DNA from 3 places in the Bradyrhizobium sp. 76 genome. Region 3 is predicted to be linked to each of the others. Evidence: predicted binding sites of a transcription regulator. Region 3 holds the regulator's gene; each other region holds the start of a gene.
The links. Region 3 encodes PhoB, which activates phosphate uptake and scavenging genes when phosphate is short. Its sites were predicted from a motif close to TGTCATNNANCTGTCAT; they were not measured.

Region 1 (3,240 bases), on a different contig from region 3:
CTACGCGCTGCTGCGTTTCGAGATCAACGTTCGCGAGGCCTCCGTGATGGGATTCGTCGGCGCCGGCGGCATCGGCCAGGAGCTGGTCGTCGCCATCCGCAAGTTCTATTACTCCGACGTCAGCGCCATCCTGCTCACCATCATCGTCACGGTCTTCATTATCGACATCAGCACCGGCTGGCTGCGCGGCCGCCTGTTCGGCAGGGAGACGCGGACGTGACGGGGCCGCAGAGATCGACATCGCCGCGCTTCGAGCGCGCTACCCTGATGTGTTCGACCGGCCGGCCTCGGCGCGGCTCGCCATGCCGGGGATGATCGTCGCGGCGCTCGCGATCCTGATTTATGGCCTCGTCGATCTCGATTTCTCGCCCTCGCGCTTCGTCGCCGGCCTCAGCCAGCTCGGCTGGATCAGCTTGATGATGATTCCGCCGGATCCCGGCTCGTCGCTGCCGATCTATCTGAAGGCGCTGGGCGAGACCCTGTCGATCGCGCTGCTCGGCACGACGCTGGCTGCGGTGTTCGCGCTGCCGGTCAGTCTTCTTGCCGCGCGTAACGTGGTGCCGTCGAGTATTTTGCGCTTCCCGATTCGACGCTTCCTGGATTCGATCCGCGGCATCGACACGCTGATCTGGGCGCTGGTGTGGATCAACGTGGTCGGGCTCGGCCCGTTTGCCGGCGTGCTCGCCATTGCCGTGTCCGATTTCGGCGCCTTTGGAAAGCTGTTCTCGGAGGCGATCGAGGGCGCGGACCAGAAGCAGGTCGAGGGCATCCGCGCCTCCGGCGGCAGTGCGCTGCACGAGATCCGCTTCGGTCTGCTGCCGCAGGTCCTGCCCGTGATCGCCGGCCAGGTGCTCTATTTCATCGAGTCGAACACGCGTTCGGCTACCATCATCGGCATCGTCGGTGCCGGCGGTATCGGCCTCCAGCTCGCCGAGCAGATCCGCGTGCTGGAATGGCAGAAGGTGTCGTTCCTGATCCTGATGATCCTGGTCGCGGTCGCCGCGATCGATTTCGTCTCGGGAAAACTGCGCTTCGCGATTATTGGGCGAAGGGCGGTGGCCTGATCACCGATTTCGTAGGGTGGGTAAAGCGCAGCGTGCCCACCAGTTCAATCGCAGCACTGGATGGATGGTGGGCACGGCGCAAGTGCGCCTTTGCCCACCCTACGACTCCACCAGAAATTCCACCCGCTCCGCCGCAAAGCGCGAATGCTTGGTGACCAGCGGCTTGCCGTCGAGATCGTGATCGGTGGCGTCGACCACCAGGATCGGCCGTCCCAGCGCCAGATCGAGCCGTGCGGCGTCGGTTGCGTCAACGATGCCGGCGGTGATCCGGGTCGCGCCGCGGCGATAGTCGCGGACGCCGTAATGCTCGAGCAATTTCGTCATCGAGCGGGTCGCGGCAAAGACGTCGCCCGCACCCGGAAACAGCTGCGCCGACAGCCACGTCGTGGAGACGCAGATCGGCGTGCGGTCGGCGAGGCGCATCGCCTCGATCCGCACCAGCGGTGCACCAGTCTTGAGGCCGAGTTCCCGCGCGAGTTCGCGGGTCGCGACATCATCGGACGCCTCGATCAACCGGCCATGCGGTTCGCGGCCCTCCGCGCCGACGATCTCGGAGAAACGAGTCCGCGATCGCAGCGGATAGGCGAGCTTCTGCGTCTCGACATAGGTTCCGCTGCCGCGTTCGGCCCGCACGATGCCGCGCTCGGCAAGCGCGGCCAGCGCGCGCCGCACGGTGTGGCGGTTGACGCGATAGGTTTCGGCGATCTCCACCTCGCCCGGCAGCTTGTCGCCGGCCGCAAAGCGGCCATCGGCGATGCCGCGCTCGATGCCGTCGGCAACGAGGCGCCACAATGCGACGCCGGAGGAAGCTGTGTCTTGCATGCTCATGTGGCCGGGAAGCTACTCCAGAAATCACGCCCTTGTCACGAAACAGTCATGGCGCTCCGCTATCAAGTTGTCTAGTATCATAGACAACTTGGATTCGGCAAGTTCTGCAGAAAAGTCGGTGGATGTGGTGACCCAGCACAACAATCAGCAAGCCCAGCGCAAGGCCGCAATGGCCGTGCTGGCGCACGCGGAGGCGGGCGAGATCGCCGCTCGCCTCCGCGCTCTCGCTTTGCCGGCGCATCAGGATCTGCGCGCGCCGGAAAACGGCCTCGTCATGCTGCGCGGCCGGGTCGGCGGCGACGGCGCGCCGTTCAACCTCGGTGAAGCCACCGTGTCGCGCGCCGCGGTGCGGCTTGCGAGCGGCGAGGTCGGTTTCGGTTACACGCTCGGTCGCGACGGCGAGAAGGCGCGGCTGATCGCGCTGTGCGATGCGCTGGTGCAGTCCAGCGATTTCGGCGCCGCGGTGGAGCGGGATATTATCGCGCCGTTGCGTGAGCAGCTGATGGCCAAGCGCAAACAGGTGGCGGCCGAGACCGCCGCGACGAAGGTTGATTTCTACACCATGGTGCGCGGTGAGGGGTGAGATCATGACCACGATTGCGGAGCTGCCGCCGGGGTTCGCCGACAAGGTGCTGTCGGCGCAATCGACCTTTCGCTCGGTCATGGACGCGATGGCGCGGCCGGGATCGGTCCAGCGCATCGTGCCGACATCAGGAGCGCCTCAAACGATGATGCGCGGCACGGCCGCGATCGCGCTGACGCTGTTCGACCACGACACGCCGCTCTGGCTCGATGCGCGCATGTCGGAAAGCACCGACGTGACAAAATGGCTGAAGTTCCACACCGGCGCACCGGTGGTGCAGGATCCCTCGATCGCCAGCTTCGCGCTGATCGGCGACGGCGGAGTGCTGTCTTCGCTCGAGCGCTTCGCGCTCGGCACCAGCGAATATCCGGATCGCTCGACCACATTGATCTTCCAGGTCGATAGCCTTGACACCGGACGCAGCTTCGAGCTGCGCGGTCCCGGCATCGACGGCGTCGCCACGCTCCAGGCGTCGATCAAGCCGTTCGACCTGTTCGAGCGCCTGCGCGTCAACGAAACGCTGTTTCCGCGCGGCATCGATGTGGTGCTGGTCGCCGACGATGCCGTGGTTGCGATCCCGCGCACCACGCGCGTCGTGAATAAGGGAAGCTAAGCATGTATGTCGCAGTCAAAGGCGGCGAACGCGCCATCGAGAACGCCCATCGCCTGCTCGCCAGTGCGCGACGCGGCGATCAAAGCGTGCCGGAAATCACGCTCGACCAGATCTCGGAGCAACTCGGCCTCGCCGTGGACCGCGTCATGAGC
Region 2 (3,240 bases), on a different contig from region 3:
CGTCATGCGAGAGCATCCGCACGTCGGCGGCGCGCGCCGCCGCGGCGAGCCGCGACACGGAAGCCGGCACTTCACTGGCGCGGGAGAGCACACGCTCGACGAGGCGATCGAATTCCTCGCTCGACAGGCCGGTGCGCTCCACCATGCGGTTGCGCTTGCGCGGCTTGGCCATGTCCCCAACCGTGCCGTCCATGTGGTCGTTGAAGGCGAAGAGGTCGACGCGGCCATCGCTGAGCCACTGGCTGATCTCGGTTTCGGCGTCGAGATTGTAGGTCTCGTGGCGCAGGTGAAAGCGGGTGTCGGCCGCGAATTGCGGGCGCTGCCGTTCGATCGCCTCCATCAGGCCGCGCGCATTGTCGGCGCTGCGCAGGCCCGGCTCCCACGAACAGGTCGTGGCGTGAAACACCGTGGTGATGCCGTTGCCGATCGCCTGGCGGTCGCTATCGGCGAGCGCCACGTCGATTGGAAAATCGACCCCGGCGCGCGGCATCATCTGCCGCTCGAAGGCATCGCCATGCAGATCGACGATGCCCGGCAGGACCAGCAGGTCGCGCGCGTCGATAGCCAGCCGCGCCCGGCCGCGAGAGGCATCGATCTCTGCGATGTCCGTTCCGGACAGGGCAAGCGAAGTTTCGACGAGCTCGGAGCCGATCAGGGTTCGGCCGCCCTCAAGGAAAATGTCTGTCACGCGACTGCGCTTGGTTTGCTGCCAACAGAATTGTTGAGAGAACTTGCTCGTGCTTCGTATGTCGAGAGAAAATCTTCAATCCCGAGCTTGCGGAAATCGGGCAATGCTGTACGCAATTTGTCGTGATCCCAATCCCACCAGGCGAGGCTGGCGAGCCGTCCGGCAACCTCTTCCGAGAACCGCCGGCGCACGATGCGCGCCGGATTGCCGGCGACGATGGTGTAGGCCGGCACGTCCTTGGTGACGATGGCGCCGGCCGCGATCACCGCGCCGGTGCCGATGTTGCGACCCGGCAGCGCGATCGCGCCATGGCCGATCCAGACGTCATGGCCGATATGGACGTGATGCTGGCGCCGCCAGTCGAAGAATTCCGTGTCGTCGCTCTCGCCTTCGAAATAGGCGCTCGAACGATAGGTGAAGTGCGCCTGCGTGGCGCGGTGCATCGGGTGATTGCCCGGATTGATCCGTGTCATCGCCGCGATCGAGCAGAACTTTCCGATGGTGGCGTAGGTGATCTGGGCGTCGTTCACGACATAGGAGTAATCGCCCATCGTCACCTCGTGTAGCATCGTGCGCGCGCCGACCTCGGTATAGGCGCCAAGCCTGGCGTCGTGCAGCTTCGCCGAGGGATCGACAGTCGGCTGGACCGAAAGAGCTTTGGCGGCCATGTTGCATCCGAACGAGAGGGCGGGCGTTTCTCTTCGAGCGGCTTGATGACAATGTCATGACGACGCGATGACAGGGCATGAACAGGGGATGAGGTGCGTAGGATCGCCACACCGCAACGTCCGTGTCACACAAGTGTCAAGCGCCGGCGTTAGCGGTGGGTCCCAGCTACTCTGGAGCCCTGCATGCTGGTGGTTGAAGGTCTGACGTGTCGCTTCGGCGTGAAAGCCGCGGTGGACGACGCCTCGTTTCAAGTCTCTCCCGGCGGTTTCGTCGGCGTGATCGGGCGCTCCGGCGCCGGCAAGTCGACCCTGCTGCGGACCATCAACCGTCTCGCGGCCCCTTCGCAGGGCCGCATCCTGTTCGACGGTCTCGACGTCACCGCGCTACGCGGCAAGGAGCTGCGGCAGTGGCGGGCGCGCTCGGCGATGATCTTTCAGCAGTTCAATCTGGTCGGCCGGCTCGATGTTCTCACCAATGTCCTGATGGGACGGCTTGCGACGATGCCGGCCTGGCGCTCGCTGTCGCAGGCTTGGCCCGAGCAGGACAAGGCGCTGGCGATGTCCGCGCTTGAGCAGTTCGACATCGCCCCGCTCGCGGCCCAGCGCGCCGACCAGCTCTCCGGCGGCCAACAGCAGCGCGTCGCGATTGCCCGCGCGCTGGTGCAGCAGCCCGACATCATCCTCGCCGACGAGCCGATTGCCTCGCTCGATCCGCGCAACACCAAGATCGTCATGGATGCGCTTTTGCGCATCAACAAGCATTTTGGCATCACCGTGCTCTGCAATCTGCATTCGCTCGACCTGGCGCGCAGCTATTGCGACCGCCTGATCGGCATGGCGCAGGGACGCGTGGTGTTCGACGGCGCGCCGGCTGAGTTGACCGAGCACGTTGCGCGCGAGCTCTACGATCTCGAAGCCGCCGATGTCATGGGCGGCCCGCCCGCACCGGTGCGACAGGGCATTCCGGCGCTTGGAACGGCGGCCGCCGCCTGAGCGGCGCCGCATCAGGACCCACCAGTTTTGCGTCAACCGACCTCAAACGATGAAGAGTATATCATGATCACTCGCAGATTGATTCTTGCCGGCGCCGCCGCGCTCGCGTTCACGACCTCGGCTTCCGCCGAGGACTGGAAAGCTAGATATCCCGAACTGACCTTCGCGGTCATTCCGGCGGAAAACGCCTCGGGCGTCACCGAGCGTTGGGCGCCGTTCATGAACTATCTCTCCAAGGAATTGGGCGTGAAGGTCACGCTGCGCATCGCCAACGACTACGCGGCCGTCATCGAAGGTCAGCGTGCCGGCAACATTCATATCGCAAGCTATGGCTCGGCGTCGTTTGCCCGCGCCCGCCTGACCGGCGTCAAGACCGACGCCTTCGCCAACGACATCAACTCCGACGGCTCTACCGGCTACTACTCGGTGTTCTTCGTCAAGGCGAGCAGCCCCTACAAGAGCATCGACCAGCTCAAGGGCAAGAACCTCGGCCTGGTCGACCCGAACTCAACCTCCGGCAACAACGTGCCGCGCTTCGAGCTCGACAAAATGGGCATCGCGGACGCCGACACCTATTTCAGCAAGGTCGTCTTCACCGGCAGCCACGAGAACGCGATCCTGGCACTGGCGCAGGGCACGGTGGACGTCGCCGCCAACCAGTGGACCAGCGACGACGATTCGACGCTGGCGCAGATGCTGACCAAGGGCATGCTGAAGAATGCCGACGGTTCGGCGATGAAGAAGGACGATTTCCGCATCATCCACAAGTCGGCGCCGATCATCAACGGCCCCTATGCCTACAATTCCGATCTGCCGGAAGAGGCCAAGGCCGCGATCGCGAAGGCGTTCTTCGACGCGCCGGCCAAGGACAAGGCAGCCTTCGATCGCCTC
Region 3 (3,240 bases):
GAACAGGTTCGACATGTGCCAGAGCTTCGTGGCCTGCTCCTGCAACGCCGCGACCAGCGCCGGATGGGCATGGCCGAGCGCATTCACCGCAACGCCGGAGGTGAAGTCCAGATAGCGCTCGCCATTGGTCGCGATCAGCCAGCAGCCTTCGCCACGCTCGAAACCGAGGTCGGACCTGGCGAAAACGGGGAGCAAATGCGGCGCTGCGCTGTTAGTCATGACGGTCACTTGAATGTTGCGGACGGTGTGAGCGTGCATTGCGCAACGCACCATCGACCGGCCCGGAAAACGAAACGTGCCGCCTCTTGAGGGCGGCACGCGCGACTATCTTAGGCCTGGTGAAACGGGTGTCAATGCCGCCCGGAAAGCCTCGCGAAACGCTGAATCCGTAGTCTTGCGGTGCCGATTTTGCGGGATTTAGTCACGGAACATGTGGAAGCGAGTCGGCGGACTCTTGCGCGGGAGTCACGCCATATTGTAGCGTTTGGATTGTCAGATACGACATCTCGTGCAGTGGTTCTGATCTTTAAGTCCTTATGTACCGGCGTAAACGTTCGGGCGTTCAAGACGCGCCCGGCGAGCCTTAAGGGATTCTGGCGGCACGGGTTTTTGAAGGCTTAGGCATTCGCTGCGAGGCCCCAGGATGGCGGGCGCGCAGCGAGGGAAAGGGTGCAATGACGGTTTTGACCTGGTCCGATGATCGCGTCGAGCAGCTGAAAAAGCTCTGGGAGGCCGGACTTTCGGCCAGCCAGATCGCGGCGGAGCTCGGCAATGTGACCCGCAATGCCGTGATCGGCAAAGTGCACAGGCTCGGCCTTTCGGGCCGCGCCAAGAGCCCTTCGTCGGCAGCGCCGCGGCCGCGCAAGGCGCGCCCCGCGCAGCACATGATGCGGGTGAGCCGCCCGATCTCGCGCGGCAACACCGCGCTGGCGCAGGCCTTCGAGGTCGAGGCTGAGCCGGATCCGGTCACCTATGACAACGTGGTGCCGATGAGCCAGCGGCTGTCGCTGCTGGAATTGAACGAGGCGACCTGCCACTGGCCGGTCGGCGATCCCTCGAGCCCGGACTTCTTCTTCTGCGGTGGACGGGCGCTGTCCGGCCTGCCCTATTGCGCCCAGCACTCGCGCGTCGCTTACCAGCCGGCGTCGGATCGGCGCCGCGCACCGGTGAAGCCGGGCCCGCGGTAATTACGGCAAGTCGTCGCGCGAAGAAGGTTCAATTTCCGTGTCGTCCCGGCCTAGTGCGCAATGCGCACGGGGGCCGGGACCCATACTCGGAGCGCGCGGTTGTTGCGCGAAAGGGGTCACTCCGAGTCTTCGCCAAACCACGTTCGGTGGTTATGGGTCCCGGATCAGCGCTCGCTTCGCTCGCTCGTCCGGGACGACGTCGAAGAATTCGGGGACAGCTTGCCAAGAAACAAAGCTGCAACCCTACACCTGCTCCGCCTTCGCAAACCGATCATCCAGCGCGTAACCGGCCCCGCGGACGGTGCGGATCGGGTCCTGCTCGCGGCCGAGATTGAGCAGCTTGCGCAGGCGGCCGATATGCACGTCGACGGTGCGCTCGTCGATATAGATGTCGCGGCCCCAGACGCTGTCGAGCAGTTGCTCGCGCGAGAACACCCGTCCCGGGTGCTCCAGGAAGAACTCCAGCAGGCGATATTCGGTCGGACCGAGATCGATCGGCCGGCCCGAGCGCGCCACGCGGCGCTTGTCGCGGTCGAGTTCGATGTCGCCAAAAGCGAGGACGGTGGCGAGCCGCTCCGGGCTTGCGCGCCGCAGCAGGCCTTTCACGCGCGCCAGTAGCTCCGGCACCGAGAATGGCTTGACGATGTAATCGTCGGCGCCGGTCGCAAGACCCCGCACCCGCTCGCTCTCCTCGCCGCGCGCGGTGAGCATGATAATCGGGAGCTGCTTGGTCTCGGGACGGGTGCGAAGCCGCCGGCACAATTCGATGCCTGACAGGCCCGGCAGCATCCAGTCGAGCACGATCAGATCGGGGATGTGCTCCTTGAGGCGGGTGTCGGCGTCGTCGCCGCGCATCACCGTCTCGACGTCATAGCCGTCGCCTTCGAGGTTGTAGCGGAGAAGCTCGGTCAGGGCTTCCTCGTCCTCAACCACCATAATGCGTGCGCCCATCGGGTCGTCGCTCCCTTAAGTCTTCAGGTGTTCGGTACCGTGTTGGCGAAGGTCGTCATGTCGCCCTTCGGCCGCTTGTCGGTGATCGCCTGGCCCTCGATCATGTAGAACACGGTCTCGGCGATGTTGGTGGCGTGGTCGCCGATCCGCTCGATGTTCTTGGCGCAGAACATCAGGTGAATACAGAACGAGATGTTGCGCGGATCCTCCATCATGTAGGTGAGGAGCTCGCGGAACAGCGAGGTGCAGATGGCGTCGACTTCCTCGTCACCCTTCCACACCGCCATCGCCGCTGGCAAATCATGCGCGGCATAAGCGTCCAGCACCGACTTGACCTGCTGCTGCACGAGGTCGGTCATGTGCTCGAGGCCACGGAACAGCTTGAGTGGATGGAAGTCCGTCTCCAGCGCTGCGACGCGCTTGCCCATGTTCTTGGCGAGGTCGCCGATGCGCTCGAGATCGGTCGCGACGCGCATGGCGCCGACGATCTCGCGCAGATCGACCGCCATCGGCTGGCGGCGGGCGATGGTCAACACCGCGCGCTCCTCGATGCGCTTCTGCAGCGCGTCGAGCTCGGTGTCGATGGCGACGACGCGCTGGCCGAGCGGGACGTCGCGGCGGATCAATGCGTCGACGGACTCGACGATCATGCGCTCGGCGATACCCCCCATCTCGGCGACCAGGCGCGTGAGTTCCTGGAGGTCGGTGTCGAAGGCCTTTGCGGTATGTTCAGAACCCATGTCGCGTCTCCTAGCCGAACCGGCCGGTGATGTAATCCTGCGTGCGCCGGTCGGACGGCGACGTGAAGATCTTGCTGGTGTCGTCGAACTCGATCAACTCGCCGAGATACATGAAGGCGGTCTTGTCGGAGACGCGCGCCGCCTGCTGCATGTTGTGGGTGACGATCGCGATCGTGTAATCCTCGGACAGCTCCTGGATCAGCTCCTCGACCTTGGCGGTCGAGATCGGGTCGAGCGCCGAACAGGGTTCGTCGAACAGGATCACCTCGGGCCGCACCGCGACGGTGCGGGCGATGCAGAGGCGCTGCTGCTGGCCGCCGGAGAGCGACAGGCCGGAGGCGTTGAGCTTGTCCTTGACCTCG

Region 1: a site for PhoB is predicted at 1,926-1,942, ahead of phnF (phosphonate metabolism transcriptional regulator PhnF). Genes of this name have one in related genera too.
Region 2: a site for PhoB is predicted at 1,402-1,418, ahead of phnC (phosphonate ABC transporter ATP-binding protein). Genes of this name have one in related genera too.

The regions. Positions count from the first base shown of each region.
Region 1 covers NZ_JADPIS010000131.1:171,193-174,432, reverse strand. Annotated here, with positions in the region: gene phnE (phosphonate ABC transporter, permease protein PhnE) at 1-220, shown strand, start outside; gene phnE (phosphonate ABC transporter, permease protein PhnE) at 303-1,064, shown strand; gene phnF (phosphonate metabolism transcriptional regulator PhnF) at 1,164-1,892, opposite strand; gene phnG (phosphonate C-P lyase system protein PhnG) at 2,011-2,475, shown strand; gene phnH (phosphonate C-P lyase system protein PhnH) at 2,480-3,088, shown strand; gene IVB48_RS34110 (carbon-phosphorus lyase complex subunit PhnI) at 3,091-3,240, shown strand, end outside.
Region 2 covers NZ_JADPIS010000131.1:175,282-178,521, reverse strand. Annotated here, with positions in the region: gene IVB48_RS34155 (alpha-D-ribose 1-methylphosphonate 5-triphosphate diphosphatase) at 1-688, opposite strand, end outside; gene IVB48_RS34150 (chloramphenicol acetyltransferase) at 685-1,356, opposite strand; gene phnC (phosphonate ABC transporter ATP-binding protein) at 1,540-2,349, shown strand; gene phnD (phosphonate ABC transporter substrate-binding protein) at 2,413-3,240, shown strand, end outside.
Region 3 covers NZ_JADPIS010000103.1:37,864-41,103, forward strand. Annotated here, with positions in the region: gene IVB48_RS26590 (aspartate aminotransferase family protein) at 1-219, opposite strand, end outside; gene IVB48_RS26595 (GcrA family cell cycle regulator) at 675-1,187, shown strand; gene phoB (phosphate regulon transcriptional regulator PhoB) at 1,431-2,138, opposite strand; gene phoU (phosphate signaling complex protein PhoU) at 2,162-2,878, opposite strand; gene pstB (phosphate ABC transporter ATP-binding protein PstB) at 2,889-3,240, opposite strand, start outside.